Regions from separate parts of the Solibacillus sp. FSL R7-0668 genome, predicted to be linked through region 2. Evidence: riboswitches for the same ligand, from Rfam matches in the RefSeq annotation. Region 2 holds a riboswitch; each other region holds the start of a gene.
What was found. Region 2 has a riboswitch for S-adenosylmethionine ahead of MKX47_RS01715 (O-acetylhomoserine aminocarboxypropyltransferase/cysteine synthase family protein). Riboswitches for the same ligand answer to the same signal wherever they lie in the genome.
Positions count from the first base shown of each region.

Region 1 (10,193 bases), 3.2 Mb from region 2:
GCACAGTTTAATCCAACCGATAATGGCTTAATATGCTCGATTGAAATGTAAAATGCTTCAATGGATTGACCAGCTAATGTTGTTCCCATCGGCTCAATTGTTCCGGAAATCATCACGGGAAGCTCTTTCCCTAATTCAGTAAATGCACGATGAATGGCAATTGTACCAGCCTTTACATTTAGCATATCTTGTGATGTTTCAAGTAGTAATAAATCCGAGCCGGCCTCAATTAATGTTTTGGCCTGTATATAAAAGTTTTCTTCTAATTCTTCAAATGTAATACCACCTGTTACGGATAAGGTTTTTGTTGTTGGGCCAATCGCACCTGCAACAAAACGAGGCCATTCTGGTGTTGAATACTCACGTGCTGCCTCTACTGCTAGTTCTACAGCTCGTGTATTAATTTCAACAGCCTTATGCCCTAAGTCATATTCATTCAATACAAGCGGTGTCGCACCAAATGTATTCGTACAAATAATATCTGCACCAGCTTCTAAATACGCACGATGAATTTTCCCTAACACATCAGGACGTGTGATGACTAGGTTTTCGTTACAGCCATCTAAATCCTCGCCACCGAAATCTTCGTATGTTAAATTTTCAGCCTGTAGCATCGTCCCCATGGCACCATCGATGATTAATATTCTTTTTTGTAATTGCTCATGAATTGGATGTTTCGACATTTGTTTTTTCTCCTTTGCGTTTCGCGTCGTACTGTTTGACGTAATCCATTAAATGCAGCGTCATATCGTAGCGTAAAAACGGTGTAATTAAATAAATTCCATTGAAATACTGACAGGCTGTATCAAGTAGCTCTTCTGCGATTGCTAAGCCCTCTTTCGTTGCAGCTTCTTTATCATCGCCACATGCTGCCATACGTGCGAGTACATCGTCTGATAGTTTAATTCCTGGCACCTCATGATGTAAAAACTCGGCACTACGAGACGAGGTAAGTGGCATAATCCCAATATAAATCGGTGTTTCTAAATGCTTTGTTGCCTCGTAGATTTCGATGATTTTTTCTTTTGTGTAAACCGGCTGTGAGATGAAATAATCCGCACCGTGCTCAATTTTCTTCTCTAAGCGCTGTACCGCTCGATCTAATACACGGACATTGGGGTTAAATGCTGCCGCTACAGAGAAGTTCGACTGTTTACGTAAAGTTTTCCCGGTAAATGACATCCCTTTATTTAATTGTTTAATAAGTGAAATTAGCTCCATTGATGACACATCATACACGCTTGTTGCTCCTGGGAAATCGCCTACCTTTGTCGGGTCACCTGTTACAACGAGAATATCGTGCAGTTCAAGTGCGTCCAGCCCCATTAAGTGCGACTGTAGACCAATTAAATTACGGTCACGACAAGTTAAATGCGGTAATGAACGAATGCCCTGTTCCTTTAAGATAGCCGCCATTGCAATATTACTAATGCGTGGAGAAGCCAAGGAATTATCAGCCATCATGACAACATCTGCACCCGCATCTGCTAATTGTTTTGCGCCTTCGACAAAGCCATCAATTTCTAAATGACGTGGTGTGTCTAGCTCCACAATTACGGAACGCTCACGCTTTACTTTTTCGTGCAGCGGCTCGAATTTTCGCGGTTCTGCAACACGTACAAATTCTGTCCATCCTGGCATTTTCTTCTTTTCCTCTAATGGCGCCAGCTGTGCTAAGCGCTTTTTAGCAGCCGCAATATGCTTTGGTGTTGTCCCACAGCAGCCTCCGATTAAACGTACCCCTTGATTGACTAACTCTACTGCGGCACGCGCAAAATAATCGGTTTCGGATTCATAGACAATGCGCCCGTCCTCCACATCTAATAGTGAGGCATTGGGATAAGCCGAAAGATAAGCCTTTTCCGGTAAATTTACACGTTCAAATGCTTGAATCGTATGGAAAGGGCCAAGGCGACAGTTACTACCAACGATGTCTGCACCCAATCTTTCAAGGTCATGCAATGCTTCATTTAACGACATACCATTTTTCAAGATCCCCGCCTCTTGCATCGTTACCTGGGCAATAATCGGTAAATCCGTTAAAGAACGTAGCAAATGAACACTATGTGATAACTCTTCAAAATCATAGTAGGTTTCTAATAAAAAGCCGTCTGGTTCACCCGCTAATAACACTTCAACCTGTTCTTGAAAAGCGGCTAAAATTTCTTCTAATGTTGCGTCGCTTTTGCGAATGCCACGAATCCCGCCAATTGTCGCAAGCACATATTGTCCACCTGGTGCTGCCGCGCGCTTGGCAATCGCTAATGCCGCTTCGTTAAATTCCTGCACACGTCCCTCATAGCCATAGCGAGCTAGTTTAATGGCATTGGCACCATATGTATTCGTCTGAATAATGTCTGCACCAGCGGCAATGTATTCCCCATGAATTTTTTCAATAATTTCAGGACGGGCAATATTCATTTCCTCATGACAATAATCCAGTCCATATGAATATAATAATGTCCCAATTGCCCCATCCGCCGTTAATACCTTCGTCTTTAAATCTTGTAATAAACCCATCGCCATCACTCCATCATTCACAGTATTTTCAGTTTATTAGCTATACGAAAAAGCCTTCTTTTCATATAAAAAGAAGGCTTCTATCTTAAAGAATTTAGTTTCCTTCTCATCTTCTGGCATGCGCCAACTGGATTTAGCACCTGACATATTGTTGGTTGCTGAAGCTTCATCGGGCCAGTTCCCTCTACTTCTCTTGATAAGAAATTTTATGAATTTTTCAAATAATTAAGTGAATCATACCGTTATCGCACACGCTCGTCAACCCTTTATGCAAATAAAGTGAAACTTCAAACATTGGAAGCGCTTCATCTTGACGAATTGGCTGTTGTTCTAATTATTAGATGATTTTCGATAAGATTTGATCGGCTGTTTTTTTACCATTTTGGATACATGCCCCAATACCTACACCAAAATATGAACAGCCAGCTAGTAACACATTCGGATAGCGCTGTGCTAACTCCCTTACAACAACACCTAATGCTTCATTATGTGCCAAATCATAGCGTGGCATTTTGTCGATCCATTTAGTCACCTTCACAACTGTCGGCTCTGCTTCAATCCCAAGACTTAACTTGATGTCTTCCAGTGCCACTTGTGTCAGCTCTTCATCCGTCATCGCCGCTAATTGCTCGTAGCGTGGGTTAATGTTCTTATAGAAAAGACGGACAAGTAAATTGCCTTCTGCAGATGTATGCTTCCATTTACGGCTTGTCCATGTAGAAGCATTGCACACTAAATCGGAATGGTGTGAGACGATAAAGCCGGTACCATCTGCTGGCAGGACGCTATCTGCCACATCAAAGCCCACATACATCGTTAATGCAGAAGCATTGGTGAATTTTTCAAGTTGCTCATCGATGACCGGATCTTGTAAAACCGCTCGAACTGTTTGGTTAGGTGTTGCAAGAACAACAACATCCGCTGCAATTGTTTCATGATCCAGCACGACATCATATTTTTCACCGCGCTTATGAACGGCTTGTATTGCTGTATTCTTCTTGAACTCTACGGTTGTCAGCGTTTGCTCTAAGCGATCAATCAACGCAGATAAACCGGTTTTAAAGGAAATAAATTTTTTATTGGCCGCTTTATCAAATTGCTCCCGATTTGCTTCAAAGCCTTTTATAATCGAACCATACTCATTTTTATAATCGACTAAATACGGCAATGTTGAATTCAAGCTAAGCTGATATAAATCGCCCGAATAGACACCTGCTAATACTGGGGCAATTTGCTTGCGTACAATTTCTTCTCCTAAAAAGTACTCTAAAAATTGGCCAATGGAGCTTTCTTTTGTGAAATTTTTATTCGGAAGCTGCAAATCTTCTAGCGCTCTTTGCTTGCCCTCTTCTGAAATTAACGTACTTGCCATTAAAGACTCCACACTCATCGGAATGCCAAATGTCGAGCCCGCTGGAATCGCATGCAGCTCGTTATTCGTATGAATGTATGAAATACCCGTCTCGTTGTACACAAGCTCTTGTTCAAATTCTAATTCCTTTACGAGCTCTAGCACTCCCGGATGACGCGCCACGATGGAATCCGCACCCGTTTCCATAATGAAGCCACCTTCATGTTCTGAATGAATTTTTCCTCCTAAATAGTTATTTCTTTCAACTACTACTAATCGTGCTTCAACATTTTGTTCGACCATTAGTTTACTCAAATAATGCATCGTTGTTAAGCCTGTAATTCCGCCGCCTACCACTACTATTGTTTTCATCATTTAATCGCTCCTATACATTCGCACTCTTCCTCTTGTGTTAAGTATAAGCTTTTCCAACGAAAAATTGGACTGACGGATATTACAAATTTGTATATAAAGAACAAAAGTGCTAAAGCGCCCTTCCAACTCCGAGTGAGCAAAACGCCAAGTCCATGTGGCATGCTCCCAATGACTCACATCGTGTGAACCTCAGGCATTGTAGGGCCCGACGCAAAAGTAAACGCTCCACCACTTTTGCAGGAGGGTTCGAAATGACCGAGGAGTTGGCGCTTTAGCCTAGACGTAAAGTAAATCCTTACGAAAATGTTATACACAATGCGAATATCTATATTTTCCTTAACAAAAGCAAAAGCGCATGCTAAATGATTCCTTTAACATGCGCTAATGATTAATCTTTTAAGGACTGCGAAACATTGGCTAATGCATCGGCTGCGTAAGTTACTTCATCAAACGCACTGCCTAGTTCTAAAATAACCTCGCCAATTTGCTCCGATTCTTGTTCTACTAAATGGTTTTGCGCCTTTGCTGCCTGCACAGATTCTACAATGGCATTAAACTGTATTTCTGTATCATGCATACTTTCTTCGCCATTACTGACCGCTGCTTTAATTTCTTTTAGTGATTCTTGAAGCTTGGTTGTGCGAATATGTGTATTACGCAGTAACGCTGCCACATTCGTTGCAGATTCCTTCGTTTGCTCTGAAAGCTTGCGTACCTCTCCTGATACTACTGCAAAGCCTTTCCCAGCTTCTCCAGCACGTGCCGCTTCAATCGCCGCATTTAATGCTAATAAATTCGTTTGGTTGGCAACATCTGATACGATGCTCATGGTAGATTCCATTTCTTTTGAGATTTCTGCCATCTTGTCCATTTCCTCGGAAATGATTTCCACTGAATGTTGAATTGCCTTCATACTAACGGCTTGCTGCTGAATTTGAGTCTTTCCTTGATGCGCCTGCTCAGTTGTCATTTCAGAATAGTTTATCGCTTTTTTTACATATGCAACCATCACTTCTGATTGGCTAGTCAATTGATGGAAGGACGCATTTGTTTGCTCTGAAATTGCGGCTAAGTTCGCTGAGGATCCGATAATCGCATTGCTCACTTCCCGCTTTTCTTGCCCTAATTTCTCCTTCAAAACATCAATCACAAGCTCATATTCCTCAAGAACAACCTGTTGCTCAAAATTTAGTATTTTTGACATCGCTGCGATCGTATGGTAGCGCTGGCTATCCTGTTTAATATGCCGTTGTACAAGGCTTATAAAATCTGTGAGTATACTTTGAAACGCACCGATATACCATTTCGTTTTCAGCCCGATATGAACATGCACACGAGCAATTTTTTTCCGTTTTTCGAAATATTCCGAGTCGATGACACCATCAAACATTTCACTAATATGACGCTTTAATGTTACTTTCAAGCGTTCCACTGAGCTATGATCATTAATAATTGTCACTAAGCTCTGTTCCATACCTAAATTTTTGTAAAATGTATCGACAATCGAGTCGATATTTTCATCTACATGCGGTTTAAAAATCTTTAAGTATTTTAAATCTTCTACTGTTAAATTTAACATTTGCAGTTGCTTTTTTATTTCTGAATTTTCTTCAACCTCTAACTTCACTTGTACTTGTCCCAAATCTACTGCTTGTGCTTCGTATTTTTCCCTCTTAAAAAACATCCGCGACCTCGCCTTTTCCTTTTATAACAAAGAGTTAGCTATCGTTTTGATGATTTCTCCCCCCCAAAACAATAGCTAACCTCTTTGCTCTTACATCTATAATTCATCTCTATCATTCACTGAATGCTATAAAATTTTCTCCATTTAATCATTACATTATAATGAAACCGTTAATTTTTTGAAATACTATCTTATCATTTCCTTAATATTTTATGCTTTCGCACTAGATAATGAACAAAAACATAGTTATTTCTAAGTATTATGAACAAAGAATCGCACTAAGTTGTTAAAGCAATCTGTAACTAAAGAGCCAGAATGACGGGTGGAAAAATACGGAATATGTATTCGTATCAAAAAAAGCCTGTCACACTCTTTGGCGACAAGCTTCTCCTATGAACTATTGGATTCGTTTTGATAAAGCATTCATTTCCGCCTCAATAGCAGCTGAACGCTTTTCGAAATAGCGAATACGTTCCTCACTCCGATTCTCTAAATGTTGCTGAGGATCTAGCATATTGATCGCATCATTTACGAACAATTTTAACGTACGGATGCCCGATTCAATCTTTCGGACCTCTTTTCCATAAACAAGTGCGGTATTATCTGTCGTTTTGCCCTTTTTCATTTGAAAAATATTTGTATTAATTAGTTGATCAATCGTATAATAACGTTTCGTTTGTTTCTCACTCATAATTTGAATTTTTTGATTGTATTTAATGACATCGTTACTATCTAGTCCCGTCTGACTAAAGCCCTTTAAGTATTCCACAATCGTACATAATGTTGTTAAATTTTCTCGTTGCTCTGCCAACACTTGGTGTAAACTGCGAATTGTGCTCTCATCCTGATGAGAAGAGAATTGCGGAATTGTAGTCATAAACATGAAAATTTCCCTCCCTAACAAAGTCTTTATACTACTATAGTTCCTAAATTTTTACGAAATGAAACCTAAAATCTGCTCACTCTTACATCGTCTAGCAAAGGCCGTAACATTATAGCCATAATGTCATTCCTCTGCCTGTTGGAGAAGCATTAATCTTTGCTGCCATGTAGAAAGTTGTTCGTCGTTTGTACGCTCGTAAACATCGATCAATTTCTTTGTTGCCTCGATATCTCCAGCAAGACTGGCTTGTTTGTAATAATGAATTGCTTTTGCTATCATCCCAAATTCGTGCTCATAGAGATAGCCTAGATTGAACAACGCATCCATATGAAATTGCTCCGCTGCTTGTTCAAAAAATGAAATCGCACGCGCTACGTTTGGTTGCTGCCCAAGCTCCCCTTCAAGATACACCATTCCCATCCGATACAAGCCCTCTACATCACCACCATTTGCAGATTGCTCGTAATAATGGTATGCCTGTTGCTCATCTACCACGACACCTAAGCCTTGCTCATACATCATCCCCAGCGTAAACATTGCTTCGACAACATCCTGTTCAGCCGCCTTGACAAACCACTGTAAAGCTAGTGGTTCATTTAGCACCGTTCCCTCACCGTTCAAATACATATCTGCTAAATTATTCATTGCATCTGGATGTCCTAGCTGTGCGGCCTGTTCATACAATCTATATGCATGCGTTTCATCTTCTATTTCAAAATAGATATTACCAAGCTCATACATCGCCTCCACATCCTCCAATGCGACAGCCTTTTGTAACCATAAGCTCGCCTCTTCAAAATGCTGATGTGCTTTATATAATAATGCAATCGCCAGTATAGATTGCACATTACCTTTTTCAGATAATGCATAATGCTCCAGCCATTGCACCTTATCTATATTATATTTGCTGAGCCAAGCATTAAATTGTTGCTTTGTTTGCACGCTATCACTCTTCTCTTTGCTTAAAATAATCGACTAAATATTGCTTGAATTCTGCAGCAGCTGGTGGCAAATACCGATTTTTTGCCCATGAAACGCCTACCGAACGATAACAAGGCGGATCTACCTTTAGCCGCTTCACTTTGTAATGATCCAGCCCTTTAATATTCGGAATCAGTGAAATACCCATACCCGCGCCAACAAAACCCGCCACCGTATGCATTTCTTCTGCTGCAAAAGCAGTTTTCAGTTCGATTCCTGCATCTAAAAATAATTCATCAACTAATTGTCGCAACGAATTTCCCTTTTTAATGGCGATGAATGTTTCATTTTGTACATCCTCTAGCTTCACTTCCGTTTGTTTGGTTAACGGATGCGTCGTTGGAACAATTACAAATAATTCTTCCATAAATAGTTCCTCGGTTTCAATATCAATTACTTTTGATTCAATCTTTTGTGAAAGACATAAATCGATGGCCCCTTCCTCTAGCCGTTTCATCAAATTAAGTGAGGTCGCCTGTGTTAAAGAAAATTGCATGTTTGGAAATTGCTTTGTCGTTGCCGCAATAAGCTCTGGCACTACTTCCATACCTAATGTATGAATAAAGCCAAATGATACTTCCCCTGAACCAGGCTTAATAATATCTTCAAATTCCTCTCGAATGCGCTCGTATTCCTCTAAAATAATTTCCACACTTTTTAAAAATAGCTCGCCAAAACGATTTAAATAAATAGAGCGCCCTTCACGATTAAATAGTGGCACACCTAACTGTTGCTCGATACTAGCAATTGACTTACTTAACGCCGGTTGGGAAATTGCTAAAACCTCTGCAGCCCGCGTCATATGTTGCATTGTAGCAACGGTTCTGAAATATTGAAGCTGTTCAATCTCCATTTTTTATACCTCACATCATTCATAACTTTTTCGAATCAATATAATAAGAATAATAAATTGTACTTATGGTTTATTAGCTTTATAATAAGCGTTAGCAAACGGAATTCATATCAAAAAAGTTTTTATTTATCAATAGTTTTTTTCAAAATCTACAAAATTGACATATTTCACTACACAAAGGAGCCGAGAAGACAATGAAACTCATCGCGCCCAAACCTTTTACAATCGAATCAGGAAAACGGGCTGTTCTTTTATTACACGGTTTTACTGGAAACACAAATGATGTAAAACGTTTAGGAAAATATTTAGCTGATCGTAACTACACGGTGCATGCGCCTTTATATAAAGGTCATGGCGCTGGTCCAGATTTATTAATTCAATCCAACCCCACTGAATGGTGGAATAGTGTTATTGAAGGCTACGATGACTTAAAAAATCGTGGCTATGATGAAATTGCTGTAGCCGGAGTTTCCCTTGGCGGTATTTTCTCACTAAAGCTTGGTGAAGAACGCCCAACAAAAGCGATTGTTACAATGTCTGCTCCTGCCATGTCAAAATCAACAGATAGCTTACAAAATCGTATCGTCGATTATGCCATTAACTATAAAAAATTATCTGGTACATACGACGAAGCGATTGATAGCCGTACCAAAATTGCGGAGCTTATGAAAATGCCTTCGTTAAATTATTTGCAAAATATGATTAACGAAACGAGCGAAAAACTAAATGTCATTCAAACACCGGTTCACATTTTACGTGGACTTGAGGATGATGAATATTACTGCGAAAGTGCTGACTTAATATACAGTTCTGTTAACTCTCGCATCAAGTCTGTCAAAACGTTCATTAACTCTGGTCATATTTTAACATTAGGTAAAGAGCGTGAGTTAGTTTTTGAAGAAATTTATCGTTTCTTTGAAGGATTAAAGTGGCAAAATTGAGGTAATACTAACATTGTGTCCCCTTGCAAAAATCCCCGTTTTTGCAATGATATAAAACGAGCGGTAAATGGATCCCCGTCCACTTACCGCTCATTTTTTTATTGCTCTGACATTGCTAATACTAGAATTTTTGCTAATTGAGCTCGTGTTAAGTTGTCCTTTGGTGAGAACGTTGTTGCACTTGTCCCATCTACTACACCAATATCATATAAAAATGTAATCGCTACTTGCGTTTCACGATCAAAATTGGCAATATCCTTAAATGGTGCAATTGTTTCTGGAACGTACTCTTCCCCGACAAAACCATTTGATAAGCGCAGTAAAATTAACGCTAGTTGCGCACGTGTAATTTGCCCTTTCGGGTTAAAGATACCGCCATTTTCTAGAATTAACCCAGCCTCATAAGCTGCGGCGATTTCATTTTGTGTATCTTGTGGATACTGGCTAATATCTTTGAATGGCGCCGCCTTCGTAGCCTCTAATTCAAATGCTCTCACAATGACTGATATCGCTTGCGCACGTGTCACCTTCACATCAGGCTTAAATGTACCATCTTCATTGCCCTTCATCATACCATAATAGTAGGCTACATCAATATATTCCTT
Region 1 is NZ_JBBOUU010000001.1:3,569,473-3,579,665, forward strand. It holds gene metH (methionine synthase) at 1-683, opposite strand, end outside; gene MKX47_RS17775 (bifunctional homocysteine S-methyltransferase/methylenetetrahydrofolate reductase) at 661-2,520, opposite strand; SAM riboswitch class I at 2,624-2,723, opposite strand; gene hemG (protoporphyrinogen oxidase) at 2,858-4,243, opposite strand; gene MKX47_RS17785 (globin-coupled sensor protein) at 4,635-5,930, opposite strand; gene MKX47_RS17790 (chemotaxis protein) at 6,328-6,813, opposite strand; gene MKX47_RS17795 (tetratricopeptide repeat protein) at 6,937-7,755, opposite strand; gene MKX47_RS17800 (LysR family transcriptional regulator) at 7,760-8,647, opposite strand; gene MKX47_RS17805 (alpha/beta hydrolase) at 8,842-9,588, shown strand; gene MKX47_RS17810 (S-layer homology domain-containing protein) at 9,687-10,193, opposite strand, start outside.
Region 1: linked by a shared signal. The riboswitch ahead of MKX47_RS17775 (bifunctional homocysteine S-methyltransferase/methylenetetrahydrofolate reductase) and the one ahead of MKX47_RS01715 (O-acetylhomoserine aminocarboxypropyltransferase/cysteine synthase family protein) in region 2 are both predicted to bind S-adenosylmethionine.

Region 2 (10,193 bases):
TAGTTTAAAGGGTGTATCTTATAATTATTATTTCCAAGTAAAGCCTTGTGATGCTAAGAAGTCTTTAATGAACGGACGTTTTTGATCAATGAGGAAATCGGCCATTTGCTTTGTCCAAGTAGCTAGCTTTTGATTGGATGAACGGCTTGCGTAGTAGCTTTCCATTGTCGCATCATATTCAGCAAGTAATGTATCATATTTTTCCACATCATAGCTGTTTTCATGTAGGACGGCTGCTACCGGCAAACGCGGCTTTGTTTCGTTGCGTTTCGTTGGTGTACCGATAGTCATCGCAAACAGAGGGAACACATATTCAGGTAAATTGAATAGCTCGCTAATTTCTTTTGGATTTGTACGTGCACCGCCAATATAGCAAATGCCGTAGCCCATCGACTCTGCTGCGATAACAAAGTTTTGTGCGAATAATGATACATCCGCAACCCCAACAAGTACGTTTTCAGCAGAATCCGCTACGATGTCGACACCATGCATTTTCCCAGCCACATGTAGTCGCTTGAAGTCTACGCAAAATAGGAATGATGCGCCCGCTGTTCCAAATTGAAATTCATTTTTTGATAGTTCGCCAAGCTGTTTCTTTTTCTCTTCATCTGTTACCCAAATGACGCTATAGGCTTGTACGAAATGTGAGCTTGCGGCCATTTGAGCGGTTTCGATTAAGTCGATAACGGTTTCCTTTGAAATTTCCTCGCCTGTATATTTCCGAACAGATGAGTGACTACGTAATAATTCTCTAGTTTCCACGTGAACATCTCCCTTGTATGTATTGCTAATAAAAAAAGCTTAAAGGATTTCTCCTTTAAGCTTATTTTAGTCAATTTTCGGATTGAAGTCGATTACAATAATCCGAGCCATTTCCAATAAGTTGCACTGAAAATGATAATTAAGATAAAGCCGAAAATGGTTAATGGAATCCCTGATTTTAAGAAATCCTTTGTTGTGAATGCACCGGTACCATAAGCGAGCATGTTTTGTGGCGCACTTACAGGTAATAAGAAACCGAAGCAAATGACGAATTGCTGAATCAGAACGAAGCCAATTTGGTTTTCAACCGGTATTGGTAAGCTTAAGGCTAATGCGATAAATACCGGAATTAGCGCCGAAGCTAAACTTGTTGCGGATGCGAAGCCTAAGTGAATCACGATGTTAAAGATTGTGACTAATGCGATTGTTGCTAAAATCGGCATTGTATCTAGGCCAAGTGAGCCGAAAATCGTATCGGATAACCAAGCGGCCCCTTTTGTGTTTAATAATGTAGTACCTAATGAAATCCCTACCGCAAAGACAATTAATGTACCCCAGTCAATACGGCTAGAAGCTTCTTGCCAGTTGAACACGCCTACTTTAGGAGCTAATAAAAAGGCAATCGCGATAATTGTTACGGTTGTTGTATCGAATGGATGTACTTTACCTTCTGTTGCCCAGAAGAATAAAAGGACTAATGTTGTAATGATTAATGTTATTTCTTTGCGTTTTAATGGGCCAAGCTCTGTTAACTGCTTGCGGATGACATCTTTACCGCTTGAAATATTATCTGTTTCCGGTTTGATTAATTTGATCATGACGAAGAATAAAACAACGGACATGATGGCAGAAAATGGCGCAGCATACATGAACCACTCGCCCCATGTAATATCGATACCGAATTCTGTTTTAATGAAGCCAAGTGCAATTAAGTTTTGTGCTGCTGCTGTTTTAATCCCGATATTCCAAATCGAAACAGCCTGTGCTGCGGTAATGACTAATAATGCGGCAAGCTTACTTTCCTTAGTTAAACCAAATGCCGCGACAATTCCTAATAAAATCGGTACAACTGCACCCGCTCGAGCTGTTGCACTTGGTACAACGAATGCTAAAACGATTGCGACTAAAATCGCACCAAATACTAATGCATTTGTTTTTGTTCCAACTAATGATAATACCCAAAGTGCGATTCGTTTATGTAAATTAGTAATTTGCATCGCAGCTGCTAAAAAGAGCGCCATCCCAACAAGTGCGACCGCCGAGCTACTAAAACCACCTAATGCTAATTTTAGTGCACTGCTTGTCCCCATTTGAACAGATGGATCTTCCATACTTGGTGCCAAACCAAGGAGCACAGCGATTAATGCTAAAATCATGGCTGAGCTAACCGGGTATGCTACCGCTTCAGTTACCCATAAAATAACGGCAAATGCTAAAATCGCTAAGGCTCGTTGACCAGCAACAGGTAAATCACCGTCATTTGGTAAGAGCGTAATCGTAATGAGTGCGGCAAATGCAAGTAAAATCCAAAGCGGCTTTAAATTACGTTTTTGTTCAGTGGAACTTGAATTTTTTTCACTGATTGCTGCCATTATAATAGCCTCCTTTTCACTCTATAAAGTTTTGTTTTGTATAATAATTTGGGTGAAGACATTTTCTAGAGATAAAGATATGACAAGATGACTTGTATAAGTATCAATGTGTTATCTCAACAAAGATATGTAAAATAAAGTATTTGTCATTGTTTATTATAGCAATAAATGGAGATTCCTGATGTTAATATTTAGTGAATTTTATTGTTTTAAAATAAATAAATTACTAGCTAGATTAAAGGAGAAAGATAGAAATATTTAAGTTAAAATAGAAAAATATGCGTTTTTTACTTGGTTGGATTGAGTGTTCAGAAAAAGAGAAAAAATAAATTTCAGAAAATTTATGAATTTCATATTGACGAATGGAAATGTTCTGTTTTATACTGTGAAACAACGATGGAACATAAATCACATATCTCTTATCAAGAGCGGCTGAGGGAATAGGCCCTATGAAAGCCCAGCAACCAGTGAGTGATGAACTGACTAAGGTGCTACGTCCTACAAAATGAACAATCATTTTGGCAGATAAGAGGAGGTTAACTTGCTCATATGCGGGGGACGCTCTTCTTAACTGAAGAGGGTCTCCCTTTTTTCATTTAAAAATGGACCCTCCTCAAAATAACACCGATTTCACCATCGATTAATTTTAGGAGGCAATATAATGACAAACTTACGACCAGAAACATTATTACTACATGGAGGTCAAAAGCCAGATCCAGTAACAGGTGCGATTGCTGTCCCGATTTACCGCTCGACGGCTTATGCATTTAAGGACACTGCTCATGCGCAACGTCTTTTTGCATTAGAAGAGCCGGGGAATATTTATTCACGCATTATGAACCCAACTGTAGGTGCTTTTGAAGAGCGCGTGGCGTTATTAGAAGGCGGAACAGCGGCAGTAGCACTTTCATCTGGTGCAGCGGCAGTAGCGTTTTCAATCTTAAACTTAGCGGGCGCGGGCGATGAAATCGTGGCAGCGGGTTCACTTTATGGTGGTACGTATAATTTATTTGCGACAACATTACCTCGCTACGGTATTACAGTGAAATTTGTGGATGAATCCGATCCAGAAAACTTCCGTGCAGCGATTACTGACAAGACAAAAGCAGTATACGCAGAAATTATTGGTAACCCGAGCTTAAAGGTATTAGATATTGAAGCGGTAGCAAATATCGCGCATGATAACGGTCTACCATTATTAATCGATAGCACATTTGCTTCGCCATATGGTAGTAACCCAATTGAGTTTGGCGCGGATGTTGTCATTCACTCTGCAACAAAATGGATTGGCGGTCACGGTACTACAATTGGTGGTGTCGTAGTAGATGCCGGTAAATTTGATTGGACACAGGGCAAGCACCCAGGCTATACAGAGCCAGACGCTTCTTATCACGGAATTCGTTATGGAATTGACACTCGTGCTGCAGCATTTGCCACAAAGCTTCGTGTACAATTACTACGCGATTTTGGTCCGACTTTATCAGCAGACGCAGCATTTAACTTCTTACAAGGGCTAGAAACGCTTCATTTGCGTATTGTCCGTCATAATGAAAACACACAAAAAGTAGCCGAGTATTTAAAAAACCACCCATTCGTGGAATACGTCAACTACAATGGCTTTGAAGATTTTGCTACACATGACTTAGCGAAAAAGTATTTAAAAAATGGCTTCGGCTCAATCATTACATTCGGTATTAAAGGTGGACGTGAAGCAGGGCGTCAAGTCATTGATAATGTGCAATTATTCTCACACGTAGCAAACGTAGGGGATGCGCGTTCGTTAATTATTCACCCAGCAAGTACAACACACCAACAGCTATCTGTGGAAGAATTGAAAATTGCAGGCGTATCAGAGGAGCTCATTCGCTTATCGATCGGCCTAGAAGCAGCAGAAGATATTATTGCAGATTTAGAACAAGCATTAGCTAAGGTAGCAACAGCTATAAACGCTTAATATAATAGAAGAAACTCGCTTGTAAGTTCCCATTCGAAATACAAGCGAATTTTCTAATAATTAATCCCTAGTATTTTAATGAGTTTTATTGACAACCTTAAAACCAAGTAATACAATAGGAATATAAGTTGATATTCACAAATAAACGAAAAGGAGTTGTTCAACATGGGAAAAGTTTATAGCGCACAAAACGTTGCTGCTTACATCATCTATGAATTAAATGAAGAAAAGGAATTCGTGAACGCTTGTTCAATCCAACAAATTTTGGCGGATGTGAATGCGATGTGGCACAGCGTTTTTGGACACCATGCTTTCTCAGAAACAACTCATGATTTTCTCAAATTTGGCTACACGGTACAAGAAGTAGCAGATGAATATAAAGAGCATGGTACAGCACATATTTTAGAACCTGCAAAAGAATGGTTTTTAAAATATGGTGAATTTCAATTAGTGCAACGCCCATACGCAGTGCCTAATTTTTCAGTGAAAGAAGAAATTGTGATGCATAAAATTTTAACTGCCTACCGTTTACGTACCTATAATTTAGTAAATGTGGCCGTTTGAAATATTTCTCAAGCACTGGTAAGTCCCCCTTGCCGGTGCTTTTTGCTATTTTATAATAAGATTTGAATGATTAATGACTTTTTACAGAAAACAAATGTCTTTCTAGGAGAGATTTTTCTTGTTTTCGTGTATTATATAGGATAGAATTTTCTTTAAGATAAATTATTTGAATTATTTATTAATTTCTCGGACGCAATTACGCCGAGGTGAAATTGAATATCGTTTGTTTTTTGAATTTGGAGGAGAAAGGCATGGCAACAATCAAGGCAGCCATTTTAGGATTTGGCACAGTAGGTCAGGGGATTTACCATATTTTAAATGAGAAGAGGCAGGAGCTCCGCGAAAAGTTAGGCGTTGAGCTAGAGGTCGCAAAGATTTTGGTAACAGATGCGAGCCGTGAGCGTGTACCGGGCACAAAGCATTTAATGACAGAGTCAATGGACGAGGTTTTAGCAGAGAAGGGCCTACAAGTCGTGTTTGAGGCGATCGTCAATGAAGAGCCAGCATTTGGCTATTTAAAACGTGCGGTGGAAGCAAAATGCCACGTGATAACAGCAAACAAAGTAATGTTTGCGAAGCGTGGAGAAGAATTAGAGGCTTTAGCAAAGGCAAACGGTGTGTTCGTAGGGTTCGAAGCATCCGTAGCTGGCGGTGTGCCGATCATTAAAACAATGAAAAATATTTTACTTGTTAATGATGTGAGTCGCGTACAAGGTATTTTAAACGGAACGACAAATTATATTCTTACAAAAATGCGTGCAGAGGGCTGGAGCTTTGAGCAGGCATTACAGGAGGCACAGCGCTTAGGCTATGCAGAGGCGGACCCATTCAATGATGTGTCAGGTCAGGATGCCTTTAAAAAATTGATGATTTTATCGAGCCTAGCATTTGGTGAGCAGCCAAATTGGTCAGATGTAGAAGTCATTGGAATTGATACAATTTCTTCAGAGCAAGTGGCAGACGCAACGGCAAAAGGCTTACGCTATCGCCATGTTGCTGAAGTAGAAAAGTTAACAGATGGCACAATTCAAGCAAAAGTTGCACCATTATTAGTGGATAAAGATCATCCGCTTTATCCGGTTGATGATGTGTTCAATGCGGTTGCGATGGAAACAAATTATATCGGGACACTGTCGATTACGGGACCGGGTGCAGGAATGTATCCAACAGCGAGTGTGATGGTAGAGGACTACGCAGAAATCATCGGAAAGCGTGCGGGATTTACAGTGACAATCTAAAAAACAAGCGAACTCAATAGGTTGAGTTCGCTTTTTTCATGTTTTTTTATTAATCCTCGTCCTTCACGTCCATATCCTCAGGAATCGGTGTGTTGCGCCAGATTTCGATTTCCTCTTTAATGCGTTCTAATTGTTCGTGGTAGGTGTCAAACTGCGCGCTATTAATTAAAAAGCTCTCCCCATCATGAACAGCTTTAATACGCCCCTCATAAATGTATTTTATAATTTGATGCTCGGGCATACCGATATCCTTAGCTGTTTCTTCAATTGATTTAAACATGTGATGGTCTCCTCCTTTTAATTGTTGTTAGTATTCATTATAATCGCATTTAAAGTAAACTGCATCTCGATATGTAATGGCAAATGAATAGAAATCTTCAGAATTTCTTAAGAATTTCCATAGCCAGTTATTAAGAACTGTAACTTATTATAAAACTATAAGAAAAAGTAGTGAGGTGAGCTTGATGAGTCAGCTGACAGTGTTAGTAACGGATGATGATAAAGACATTCGTGATGGTATTGAAATTTATTTGAAAAATGAAGGGTATCATGTATTGAAAGCAGCGGATGGGCTTGAAGCGATCGAGCTGTTAGAGAAAAACGAAGTACATTTAATTATTTTAGATATTATGATGCCGAAAATGGACGGCATTACGGCAACCTTTAAAATTCGAGCAGAGCGCAATATTCCCATTATTATGCTGAGTGCAAAGGCCGAGCAAACGGACAAGATTCATGGCCTTTCTGTTGGGGCGGATGATTATATTACAAAACCATTCCACCCATTAGAGCTGATGGCACGCGTCAAATCGCAGTTGCGCCGCTATGTCAATTTGGGGAATTTTGGGGATGCAGCGCAAGTGGATGGGCTAGAGCTTGATGTAGCTGCGCGTGAAGTACGGGTGGACGGTGAGCCTGTGAAATTAACGCCAACCGAATATAAAATTACCGAGCTGTTACTAAAAAATGCTGGACGTGTCTTTTCCATCGGTGAGATTTACGAGCTTGTGTGGAATGAGCCAGCGTATAATGCCGAAAATATTGTGGCTGTCCATATCCGAAAAATCCGAGAAAAAATTGAAGCCGATCCGAAAAATCCACGCTATTTAAAAGTTGTGTGGGGCTTAGGTTATAAAATTGAAAAATAAAGCATTGTCTTGGATTGGTGGCATCGCGGCAGTGGTTGGTGTGTATTATCTCGGCACGTATTTTATGGATTATTTAACAGAACGCTTCGTCCCCTTAGTGAAGCAATTTCTATACTTTTTATAAGGAGGAATGGTAAATGAAAAACAAAAAAACCCATCTCCAACTTTTTCTTATGTTTGTTGTGGTGTTTGCGATTATGGTTGTCTTCGTACAAGGGAATCGCTATTTTGGAAAAAACTATTTCGAGTCCAATTCATTCGATTCGGAAGCAGAGCAATTTGCGTTAGCTGTTGCGCGCTATGAAATAAACCCGTTAACAAAAGAAGATTTTTCGGAGGTTTTAGAGGTAACAAAAGATGAAATCCAGCGTTATCGTTTGTATTACGGTACTTTAGCAGAGCAAATTCAAAATATTAAAGACCAATATGCGGATGATATTAATAACGCACAGGATGAGGATGTACTACAGGCATTAAAAAATGAACGTGACGCAAAGGTGGCAGATATTCAAAAAAACTTTGCAGATGATGCCTATGTAGCGGATAAAATTAAAGTCATAAAAGAAAATGTCGTCAATGAAATTTTAGAAGACGAAAAGCAAAAGGAACAGGCATTCTTTGCTGAGAACAAGCAATTTGCCTATGAGTTAAAGGATAATCAATCTGAGTTAACATTCAAAAAAGGGGATGTTAATGCCGCAAAAGTCTTTGAGGAATCCATTAACAATAATGATTTCGGTACACATACGAAATCGGTTAATTTATACGAATATGAGCAAGCCGGTTATTTAGATAAAACGTATACCATTGAAAAAGACTATTCGACCATTTCAGGGACGGTGACGATTCCTAAATCCATGCTGTCAAAAACAGAATTTGGTCATGATTTGCAGGCATTTACAACGGCGAAATATATTTACTATAGCTTTATCCTTGCAGGTATTGTGAGTTTGATCCTGTTACTAAAGGTTTTTCCATTCCGTCCAGAAGAAATGAACATTCAGAGTATGCTACGCGATGAAATAAATCGCTTACCAATCGATCTAAATGCATTCATTGTCGGGTTCGTGGCCTATCTTACATTAAGGATTATAGGCAACATGACGTATGTTGGGCAATCTATTGCGTATTATTTCCAAGGTCAAAATTATTATATGAACTTTATTGAAAATCTATTTAGCATGGTTGTAGCCTGCGCGATGTTTGTATTAAGTGTTCACCTGCTCGTTTGGATATGGGCACGTATGAAAGCATATAAAACGGATGATAAAATATGGGAAAATACATTCCTATCAAAGCTTGTGAAGACCTGTATCGCGGTGTTTGAAAACCGTTCGATGGGCATACAATCCCTTATTTTATTACTGGTGATTTTCCTTGGGGGCTTTGGTGTACCGGTCGTTATGATGACGGGGTCGTTTGGTGTTTTACTATTTTATATGTTCCTATTTGCTGTATTCTTCATTCCGGCGCTGTATATTTTCTTGCGTCGTATTGGCTACTTAAACCGCATTATGAAGCATACGGACGATATGGCGCATGGTCGCTTAACAGAGGATTTGAAGGTCAAAGGGAAATCACCATTAGCGAAGCATGCACAGAACTTGAATGGTCTACGTGAAGGGGTTCGCACAAGCTTAAATGAGCAAGCAAAGAGTGAACGCTTAAAAACGGAGCTCATTACGAATGTTAGTCATGATTTACGCACACCGTTAACATCGATTATTACGTACACAGATCTCCTGAAAAATCCAGATATTACAGAGGAAGAGCGTAAAAAATATATTGATATACTAGATGCAAAATCAGGTCGCTTAAAAACATTAATTGAAGATTTATTTGAAGTGTCGAAGATGGCAAGTGGCAATATTGAAATTTCGAAGCAACGTGTTGATCTTGTTCAGCTATTGCAGCAGGCTGTGGGCGAGCATGAAGAGGACTTTGTGAAAGCAAATTTAGATATGCGTGTTACCATTAGTGAACAACCGATTTTTGCTTACGTGGATGGGCAAAAATGGTGGCGTGTTATTGATAATTTAATCGTCAATGCCCGCAAGTATTCATTAGAAGGTACGCGTGTCTATGTGAACTTAAAAGTGAATAATGGCAATGCCGAGTTAACTGTAAAAAATGTGGCGAAATACGAGCTAAATGAAGATGCAGGGGAATTAATCGAGCGCTTTAAACGTTCTGATACATCGCGCCATACAGAGGGCTCTGGTTTGGGGTTAGCCATTGCCCAATCAATTGTTGATCTACATGGCGGTCAATTAGATATTGCTGTGGATGGTGATTTATTTAAAGTTACAGTATTTGTACGCGCGGAGAGATAGCATAATGGGATGTGTTAAAGGGTTTTTTACCTTTAGCACATCCTTTTTTAATGCGGTACATTCTTAATCTATAGTAAAATAGCAGTTAACTAAAAATAACAACAACGATAGGAGCAAACATTATGCGGGTAGTAGTTGGCATCATGGCGATAGCAATCTATAGTGGTATCACGATCTATCTTGGCTGGAATATGCGCGCGTGGCTTTTATCGATGCAGGCATATCGTTGGCCGTATTTATTTTGGGGCGTATTATTTGTCATTGCTTTTGGCTATTTGATTGGAAAAATGCATAAAGTGTTAACACCGTTTAGTGTGCTCGGAAGCTACTGGATGTTCGTTTTACAATATGGGCTGATGCTCTGTATTTTGGGCAACCTCATTGTTTTATTGACACCCCTTTCTGTAAAGGTCGTGGGCACGGGTGTTATTGGGATCCTGCTTGTCCTCTTGATAGCGGGTACTTATTTTGCCTATACACCAGTCGTGCGTCATGCGACAATAGAAATGAAGAAGCCGGGGGAAGATATGCGTGTTGTAGTGGGGTCGGATTTTCATTTGGGCTTGCTAGCTGGGAAGGGACATTTAGCAAAATTTGTAGCA
Region 2 is NZ_JBBOUU010000001.1:343,982-354,174, forward strand. It holds gene nfsA (oxygen-insensitive NADPH nitroreductase) at 28-762, opposite strand; gene MKX47_RS01710 (DASS family sodium-coupled anion symporter) at 855-2,354, opposite strand; SAM riboswitch class I at 2,771-2,886, shown strand; gene MKX47_RS01715 (O-acetylhomoserine aminocarboxypropyltransferase/cysteine synthase family protein) at 3,016-4,308, shown strand; gene MKX47_RS01720 (hypothetical protein) at 4,474-4,872, shown strand; gene MKX47_RS01725 (homoserine dehydrogenase) at 5,124-6,110, shown strand; gene MKX47_RS01730 (DNA-binding protein) at 6,160-6,390, opposite strand; gene MKX47_RS01735 (response regulator transcription factor) at 6,575-7,258, shown strand; gene MKX47_RS01740 (hypothetical protein) at 7,248-7,382, shown strand; gene MKX47_RS01745 (HAMP domain-containing sensor histidine kinase) at 7,396-9,591, shown strand; gene MKX47_RS01750 (metallophosphoesterase) at 9,714-10,193, shown strand, end outside.

Region 3 (10,193 bases), 2.6 Mb from region 2:
AATCGGCTTAGCAAATAGCCTGCGCGGCATGGGCACAGGTGTCATGCCGAATCTTTGGGATGATTTAGCTAAATTGCCAATAGCTGTAACCTTGCTTACAGGAGAGCTGGATCAAAAGTTTGTTGCGCTGAATGAAAAGATGCAAAACTTACTGATTCATGCACAACATCTCATAATTCCGGCAGTTGGACACGCAATTCATGTGGAAAATCCGCTAAAGTTTGCTACAATAGTAGAGGAAATGATTTAACTTTTGTTCATAAAAACTTAAGTTAATACTAAATAATTGCTTATACTAAGCATATTGACAAATAGGAGGAACTATCGATGACAAAGCAACGTCTATGGACAACTTTACATACTTACGAAGATATTAAGTATGAGTTCTATAACGGGATCGCAAAAATTACGATTAACCGTCCAGAAGTTCGCAACGCATTCCGTCCAAAAACAACAGCGGAAATGATCGACGCATTCACACGTGCACGTGACGATGAGCGCGTTGGTACAATTATTTTAACAGGTGAAGGCGAGCATGCATTCTGCTCAGGCGGCGACCAAAAAGTTCGCGGTAACGGTGGTTATGTAGGCGACGACAATATTCCTCGTTTAAACGTATTAGATTTACAAACATTAATCCGTAAAATTCCTAAGCCAGTCGTAGCAATGGTTGCAGGTTATGCAATCGGTGGCGGCCACGTATTACATGTAGTATGTGACTTAACAATTGCTGCTGACAATGCACGCTTCGGACAAACTGGACCAAAAGTTGGTTCATTCGACGCTGGTTACGGTTCTGGCTACTTAGCTCGTATCGTAGGTCACAAAAAAGCGCGTGAAATCTGGTACTTATGCCGTCAATACGATGCGCAGCAAGCACTTGAAATGGGCTTAGTTAACACAGTTGTTCCTTACGCAGAGTTAGAAGATGAAACAGTAAAATGGTGTGAAGAGATGCTACAAATGTCTCCAACTGCTTTACGTTTCTTAAAAGCTGCTATGAACGCAGATACAGACGGCTTAGCGGGTATCCAACAGCTAGCTGGTGACGCGACGCTTCTTTACTACACAACAGATGAAGCAAAAGAAGGTCGTGACGCATTCAAGGAAAAACGTCAACCTGACTTCGGTCAATTCCCACGTTTCCCTTGATTCGTTTGTGATTTTCGGAAAAAGAGCATACTTAGGTGTGCTCTTTTTTTAGTGATTGAAGGAGGAATTATCATGCAGCCAAACTGGATTAAACAGCGAGCATATTTAACACCAAATCGCATTGCGGTTAGTTTTCATGAGGAGCAGTGGACGTTTCAGGAGCTCTACGAAAAATCGGTTATTCTCGCGTACAAACTACATGCATGTCATTTAACAAAAGGAAAACGTGTGGCTATTTTAGCGCCGTCCACACCGAAGCTGATTGAATTGCTCTATGCCTGTATGCAAGCACAGTGCGAGATGGTATTACTAAATGGGCGTTTATCAAAGCAGGAGCTGAGCTATCAAGTTGCGGATGCAGAGGTGGATGGCATTTTAGTAGCGGACTCGGAGCTTGAAAAATTCGAATCAAATGAGCAGCTAATTTCATTTTCAACACTCCATAAAATAGAGCCACAACCCTTTGAAATTGCATCAGAATGGCATGATGATTTTGCGTTGACGATTATGTATACATCCGGTACTACAGGTTTTCCGAAAGGGGTATGTCAGACGGTTGGGAATCATAGTGCGAGTGCGGTTAGCTCGGCATTAAATTTAGGCTTGACGGAACAGGATGCTTGGTTATGCACCGTACCGATTTTTCATATAAGTGGTTTTTCGATCATTGTTCGTTCTTTACTATATGGCATGAAAATACGTTTATATGAAAAATTCGATGCACAAGCTTGTGCACAAGAAATTGCCAATGGTTCTGTAACGAAAATGTCAGTAGTAGCCGTAACGCTCGAACATATTTTATCAGAAATGGAACGTACCAATGTAACAGCACATCCAAATTTTACAACGATGCTCGCGGGTGGCGGCCCTGTACCTGCAGCATATTTACAGCGTGCGCAATCGCTACGTCTATGTGTGGCTCAAACCTATGGAATGACTGAAACATCCTCGCAAACCTCAACATTAGCGAGTGAAGATGCGTTTTTGAAGATGGGTTCTGCAGGCAAGCCATTATTTTTTAATCAAATAATCATTGATGCCCCGAATAAAGAGGGAATTGGTGAAATTTTAGTGCGCGGCCCACATGTTACGCCGCGATATGTCGGAAAGTTCAAAGATCAACCGACTACTCAAGACGACTGGCTTCATACGGGGGATATGGGGTACTTGGATGAACAGGGATTTTTGTATGTGGTGGATCGTCGCAGTGATTTAATCATTTCTGGTGGGGAGAATATTTATCCAGCAGAGATCGAAAATATGTTATTAGCGCATGAGGCAGTGAAAGAAGCAGGCGTATGTGGAGTTGAGGATGCCAAGTGGGGACAAGTGCCTGTAGCGTTTGTCGTATTGAAAGCACCTATCACGGAAAAGCAATTGCTTGATTTTTGTAAAAGGAATTTAGCGAGCTATAAAACGCCAAAAACGATTCATGTTGTTAGTGAACTTCCTAGAAATGGCTCCAACAAACTACTGAGAAGACAGTTAAACGGCTTGGAAACGCAGTAAATAATGAGAAAAGGGTCTGCCCGAGAAATAAATTCTAGGGGTGGACCCTTTTTGCTGTGGATAGAGGCTAGCACGATTTTAGTTTAATGCTTGCTTTAATGCTTCTATGTTTTGGCGCATCAATGTGAAGTAATCTTCTTCATTTTTGATGTCTTCCTTTGTTAAAACACTTAAGTTATGCAACGTCAGTGTTTCAGCACCTAATTCGTTTAGGATAATTGTTGTTAAATTGGATGATACATTTTGTTCAAAGAAAATATATTCGATCTTTTCTTTTTTAGCTAAATCGACAATCGCAGTCAACTCTTTTTGAGAAGGCTCACTCTGTGAATTCAAGCCAGCGATCGGAACCTGCGTTAATCCGTAGTGACCAGCGATATAACCGAATGCTGCATGTGAGACAAAGAAGGTTTTCTTTGTCGCATCAGAGGCCATCTTTTCGAAATCTGCATGCAATGTAGTTAATTCGGCTACTAATGCCTCATAGTTTTGGGTAAAGATTGCTTCTTGCTCTGGTAAAGCAGCGACAAGCTCCTCTTTAATTGCGAATGCTAATTGCTGTGAAATAACAGGTGATAACCAAACATGTGCATCATACTCTGTATCTGTATGCCCTTCATGCTCTTCATCCCCATGTTCGTGCTCATGGTCATGGTCGCTTTCTTCAGCCTCTGCATGTGTATGTCCTGTTGAAATATGAAGCTGTTCTTCCGTTACGCCTTCAGCAGTAGGTACTAATTTCACGTCCTCATTGGCCAATGTTTTCTTAGCATTTTCAACAAAGCCTTCTAAGCCTAAACCAATATAAAAGAAAAGCTCTGAGTCCGCTAAAGCCATCATATCTTTTTGGGTTGGCTCGAACGTATGCTCATTTGCACCTGCTGGGTAAATGGACGTAACCTCCACAAAGTCACCGCCAATACGTTGTGTGAAATATTGTAACGGATAGACGGTTGTATAAATGGAAAGCTTGTCATCTGATTGTGTAGAAACGGCCTTGTCATTAGTAGCATTACAAGCCGCTAATAATAACGTTACTATTGGAATTAATAAAATCCATTTTTTCATCTGTTCTATACCCCTTAAATAGTAATAATTACGATTTGTATTTTTGAAACATTATATAGCATACAAGATAATAGGTGAAAGCACAATTAAAAAAGCATAACTAAAGAAAATTTGGTGTGAGCTGTAGAGATTTCTTAGCTAAATGGCACAAAAAAGGTGGTTTTTCAGGCGATGAAAAAAGCCTTCGAAAATTAGTGCTTTTTCGAAGGCCATTTGTCTGGCACTGGATCAAAGCCACCGGGATGAAGTGGCTGGCATTTTAAAATACGAATAATGGTCATCACGGTTCCTTTAATAGCCCCATGCTTTTGTATAGCTTCAATACCATAGCTTGAGCAAGTAGGGTGGAAACGACATGATGGAGGCTTCATTGGCGACAAGTATTTTTGATACAGGCGAATGAAGCCGATAAAAATTTTTTTCATTGCGATTTCTGCTCTCCATTTTTATAGGCTCGAACCGGTTTTGCATCAACGGTCTGCTTTAATGATACGTTGTTTTTGCGCGCAAGTAAAATGATTGAGAATGCAAATATGCCCATAATGGTTACAATAATAATTAGTACAACGGGTAAGCTCATTTTTTCACCTCATTTATTTGTTCACAATCATCATGTGTAATGGTATCAACAGTTTGCTTTACTTTATAACCCCAATTGACAGCCGTTAAAAAAAAGCCAGTAATAATAAAAATGACGATTACTGCAATAAAAATGATTGTCATGGTCATCATATTACCTCCAATTTATATGTACTCTATTCTATTTTACAATAAAAGGACGACTAAAATTTTGAACATATTATGTTTTAAAATGCTTTTATTAGGCAATAATGTTAAAGGGAAGTTAAATTCAGGGATTTGTCATAGCATTTCTCAAAATGATGTATTATGATATTAGTGATAATGTTTTTCAATTAGGGATAGAATCTCTACTAAATTAGAGATTTTAAATATAATTTATGAGGTGACGAGCATGGCAGAGAAAAAATTAAATGGACAATTAAATGAATTAGTAGCAACGTGGTCAGTTTTGTATACAAAATTACATAACTATCACTGGTATGTAAACGGTCCATCATTCTTCACATTACACACGAAATTTGAAGAGCTTTATAATGAAGTAACGATTAATTTAGATGATATTGCGGAGCGCATTTTATCTAAAGGTGGTAAACCAGTTGCGACGTTAAAAGAGCATTTAGAATTATCATTAATCGATGAAGCGACAGGGAAAGAGTCAACAGAAGAAATGGTTGAAACAACAATTGCCGACTTCCAAACGATTATGAAGGCTTTAAAGAAAGCGATGGAAGCAGCAAGTGAAGCTGGTGATGATCGTACAGAAGATTTATTGAACGCAACATTCCAAAGCTTAGAAAAGCATGCTTGGATGTTAAATGCCTATTTAGGAAACTAAAAAGAGAACGACTCCGATTTTGGGGTCGTTTTTTTGCATAGTTTTTTAGATATTAAGCAAGCTAATAGTTGAGGTGAACTACTATGCAAAAACAAAATATCTATGTATCGGTCGTGCATTTAACATGTAATATGCAGCCAGGATCATCGTATGAATTTGTGCTGCAAATGGATCCAGTTAAGGCGCGAGTATTTTCGAAACTATTTACACAAATGCAAAGCTTAGAAGCATCAAATGCATTTCGAGCACATATGCCGTTTATCCCCTATCATATGGATCGTTTAAATCATGAGCTTGATTATCGTCTGCAAAAGATATACGCACTCGTTCATGAGTTTGGCGATGATGAGGCCAAAAAATTTGTCGAGCAGCTTCCCTATTTTCGTTAGAAAGATGATATCTCATATTGAATGATTCGCCCTCGTTCGCTACACTTAGTTTGTAGGAGTTGAGCGAGAATGTTTACATTTATTGATGAAAATGGGTTACAAGTAGATTTGCGCTTTGATGAAGGGCCTTTTAAAGTAGAGCCGAAGCATGTGCTGGCGCTTGTGCAACACGATGGAAAATGGCTTTGTACGATTCATCATCGTCGTGGTGTTGAGTTTCCTGGAGGTAAGCAAGAGCCAGGAGAAACCTTGCAACAGGCAGCGATTCGAGAGGTTTATGAAGAGGCCAATGTTGTAATAGAAGATGAGAAATGGTTTGCGTATTATATTGTGCATGATGACATCCCGTTTTGCAAAGCGGTATTTACCGCAAAGGTTAAAACAATCGAACCATTTGTCGGTGATTATGAAACGGAAGGAATTTTATGGTTAACGGAAGATGAGCTTTGGCAGCAGCCGAATTTAAGCTTTTATATGCGTGATGCAGGGATGAAAAAAATGTTACAGGAAGTGAAAAATCATGAACGACAATGGTAAGATTTTTTCAATCCGACAATATCCCTCACCAAATCCGCAAGTTCGTTTACATGAAATTACGTATTGGTCGCAAGGACTACGTGTAAAAGGCTTATTAGCACAGCCAGTAAATGCGGGAAACTATGAGGCGATGCTTTATTTACGAGGTGGCTTACAATCGATCGGGATGGTAAGGCCTGCTCGTATCGCTCAATTTGCACAGCAAGGATTCGTTGTATTTGCTCCGTATTACCGCGGAAATCGTGGTGGTGAGGGGAAGGATGAATTTGCCGGGGATGATCGCTACGATGCGCTGAATGCGATTGCCATCTTAAAGCAATTTGCAAATGTCGAAAAAGTGAATATTTATGGCTTTTCACGCGGGGGTTTAATGGCATTATGGACTGCGATATTAAGCGATGAAGTGAAATCACTTGTCACATGGGCAGGAGTTTCGGATGCGACTGCTACGTATTGGGAGCGGGTTGATATGCGTCGAGGCTTAAAACGTATCGTAGGGGGGACACCCAATAAAGTACCCGAAAACTATGAAGACCGGACACCGCTCTATGAGGTTGCTCAAATCGATGCCCCTGTATTAATCATTCATGGGACAGAAGATCAGCATGTGGATATTGAGCATGCCTATCAACTGGAGCTCTATTTAAAGGATGAAGGGAAGTCAGTTGAAACATGGTTTTCATTTGGCTTAAAACATCATTATCCACCGAAGCTCAATCGGATGACGGTAGAAAAATTATGTAATTGGATGAAAACGAAAAAGGATGTTACGCATTAGAATTAATGCGTAACATCCTTTTTTCAATTATGATATGCGATTATATGATGTTTACCCTCAATAGGGGGACGCACAAGTACATGTACGCCCAAGTTAAACGTTATGTCGGATAGATTTTAGCTAACTACAGCGTATCGCTTTTTCAAGCAAATTATGCTAAAGGACCGCCTTTTTTCACAATTACTTCATCAACATTTGCGAATTTTGTGAAGTTGTTTTTGAATAAATCAGCAAGCTCAGCTGCTTTTTTATCGTAAGCTACTTTGTCAGCCCATGCATCACGAGGATTTAACACGTCAGTTGGTACCCCTTCAACTGCTACTGGGATGTTTAATCCAAAGACAGTATCTTGAGTTGTTTCCACATTGTTTAATTTACCTTCGATTGCTGCGCGTACCATTGTACGAGTGTAAGAAAGCTTCATACGGCTACCAACACCGTATTCGCCACCAGTCCAACCAGTGTTTACTAAGAATACTTGAGAACCGTGCTCGTCGATTTTCTTACCTAATTGCTCAGCATACACTGTTGCAGGTAATGGTAAGAATGGTGAACCGAAGCATGTAGAGAATACTGGCTCTGGCTCTGTAACGCCGCGCTCTGTACCAGCTAACTTCGAAGTGAAGCCGCTTAAGAAGTGATACATTGCTTGCTCTTTTGTTAATTTTGAGATTGGAGGTAATACACCAAATGCATCTGCTGTTAAGAAGATGATTGTATTTGGGTGACCTGCCACTGATGGTACAGCGATATTTTCGATGTAGTCGATTGGGTACGCTACACGTGTATTTTCAGTTAATGAAAGGTCATTGTAATCACTTACACGCGTTTGTGCATCTACTACTACGTTTTCTAATACAGAACCGAATTTGATAGCTGCATAAATTTCTGGTTCGTTTTCAGGAGAAAGGTTTGCTGTTTTTGCATAGCAACCACCCTCGATATTAAATACGCCATTGTCTGACCAGCCATGCTCGTCATCACCGATTAATTTACGGTCAGCGTCTGCTGATAAAGTTGTTTTACCAGTACCTGATAAACCGAAGAATAATGATACATCTCCAGCTTCACCAACGTTTGCAGAGCAGTGCATTGGGAAGATATCTTGTTCTGGTAATAAGTAGTTCATGATACCGAAGATTGATTTTTTCATTTCTCCAGCATATTCTGTACCACCGATAAGAATGATTTTCTTTTCAAGTGATGTAATGATAAATGTTTCAGATTCCGTGCCATCTACTTCTGGATCTGCTTTAAAGTTTGGAGCAGAAACGATTGTGAAATCAGCAAGATGCGTAGCTAATTCTTCTGCAGTAGGACGGATGAATAATTGATGGCAGAATAGGTTATGCCAAGCGTATTCATTAATTACTTTAATAGATAATTGAGAAGCTTTATCTGCACCTGCATAGCCGTTGAATACGAATAATTCATCGCGCTCTTTTAAGTACTCGACTACCTTCACATAAAGTTTATCGAAAACTTCTGCAGAGATCGGACGGTTCACTTTGCCCCAGTCGATTTTATTTTTTGAAGATTCTTCTTCAACCATATATTTATCTTTAGGAGAACGACCAGTATATTTACCTGTTTCAGCACGTAATGCGCCTTCTACAGTTAACATTGCTTCTCCACGTGATGTAGCTTTTTCAACTAATTGTGGAACTGATAATTGAGTTTGAATGTTATCCCCGTTTAAAAGTTCTTTCAGCTCGTTAGCAATTTCTACCGAATTCATCTATTAAATACCATCCTTTGTTATAGTATTCCCATGTGTAGGGGAGTTGTTTGTTAATTCAAAAATAGTATAACACATTGAATGTAATAATCTATACTAATTATGAATTATTTTTTTGCGTTTTTTTATCTGTTTGAAAACTGTATGAATAAAGTCGATATTAATTGACAGCTAAGTTTTTTTTACGTAAGATGTGTAATTGAACGGATACTCTTATCCCGAGCTGGTGGAGGGTCAGGCCCTATGAAACCCGGCAACCTGCATGTACATTCACGACATGCGTTGGTGCCAATCTGACGCAAGGATTATTCCTTGAACGATAAGAGTGAAAGGTAATGAACGAACGTAACCCTTTCCTCGCTGTGCAACGCATGCACAGATCAGAGCGAAAGGTTTTTTTATTTTATAAAGGGAAATTTCCTTAAATGCCTTTCGAATAACTCGTGTTGATAAAGCAAGAAGCTGAACATGGGCGTAATGAGTACCGTCAAAAATACTTATAAGGTTTTTAGGAGGAAATAGACATGGCAAATCGTCGACTGTTTACATCAGAAAGTGTAACGGAAGGACATCCAGACAAAATTTGTGACCAAATTTCAGATGCAATTTTAGATGCAATTTTAGCAGCAGATCCAAATGCACGTGTAGCATGTGAAACGACCGTTACTACGGGATTAGTATTAGTAGCAGGAGAAATTACAACTTCTACATATGTAGATATGAAAGGGATCATCCGTGACACGGTAGCAGAAATCGGCTACACACGTGGGAAATACGGCTTTGATGCTGAAAACCTAGCAGTACTTGTAGCGGTAGGGGAGCAATCTCCTGACATTGCACAAGGTGTAGATCAAGCGTTAGAAGCGCGTGAAGGTTCAATGACAGAGGATGAGTTAGAAGCAATTGGTGCAGGTGACCAAGGTTTAATGTTCGGTTATGCATGTAACGAAACACCAGAATTGATGCCAATGCCAATTTCATTAGCGCATAAATTAGCGCGTCGTTTATCGGAAGTACGTAAATCAGGTCAGCTTGCTTACTTACGTCCAGACGGTAAAACACAAGTAACAATTGAGTATGATGAAAACAACGTCCCAGTACGTGTTGATACAATCGTTATTTCGACGCAACATGATGAAGAGGCAACATTAGAGCAAATTCAAGCAGACATGAAGGCGCATGTTATTGCACCAGTTGTTCCGGCTGAATTATTAGATGAGGCAACAAAATACTTCATTAACCCAACTGGTCGATTTGTAATCGGTGGTCCTAAAGGGGATGCTGGTTTAACTGGTCGTAAAATTATCGTAGACACTTACGGTGGCTATGCACGTCATGGTGGTGGTGCATTCTCTGGTAAGGATGCAACAAAAGTAGACCGCTCTGCAGCCTATGCAGCACGCTATGTAGCGAAAAATATCGTAGCAGCAGGCTTAGCAGATCGTGCGGAAGTACAATTAGCGTATGCAATCGGCGTTGCACAACCTGTTTCAATTGCAGTAGATACATTTGGTACTGGTAAAGTTGCGGAAGCTCAAATCGTAGAATGGGTACGCGAGTTATTCGATTTACGCCCAGCAGGTATCATCAAAATGTTAGACCTAC
Region 3 is NZ_JBBOUU010000001.1:2,949,995-2,960,187, reverse strand. It holds gene menH (2-succinyl-6-hydroxy-2,4-cyclohexadiene-1-carboxylate synthase) at 1-250, shown strand, start outside; gene menB (1,4-dihydroxy-2-naphthoyl-CoA synthase) at 328-1,152, shown strand; gene MKX47_RS14715 (o-succinylbenzoate--CoA ligase) at 1,225-2,661, shown strand; gene MKX47_RS14710 (metal ABC transporter solute-binding protein, Zn/Mn family) at 2,740-3,729, opposite strand; gene yidD (membrane protein insertion efficiency factor YidD) at 3,921-4,154, opposite strand; gene MKX47_RS14700 (hypothetical protein) at 4,151-4,309, opposite strand; gene MKX47_RS14695 (hypothetical protein) at 4,306-4,458, opposite strand; gene MKX47_RS14690 (Dps family protein) at 4,703-5,146, shown strand; gene MKX47_RS14685 (transposase) at 5,230-5,535, shown strand; gene MKX47_RS14680 (NUDIX hydrolase) at 5,605-6,072, shown strand; gene MKX47_RS14675 (alpha/beta hydrolase family protein) at 6,056-6,850, shown strand; gene pckA (phosphoenolpyruvate carboxykinase (ATP)) at 7,002-8,588, opposite strand; SAM riboswitch class I at 8,799-8,914, shown strand; gene metK (methionine adenosyltransferase) at 9,113-10,193, shown strand, end outside.
Region 3: linked by a shared signal. The riboswitch ahead of metK (methionine adenosyltransferase) and the one ahead of MKX47_RS01715 (O-acetylhomoserine aminocarboxypropyltransferase/cysteine synthase family protein) in region 2 are both predicted to bind S-adenosylmethionine.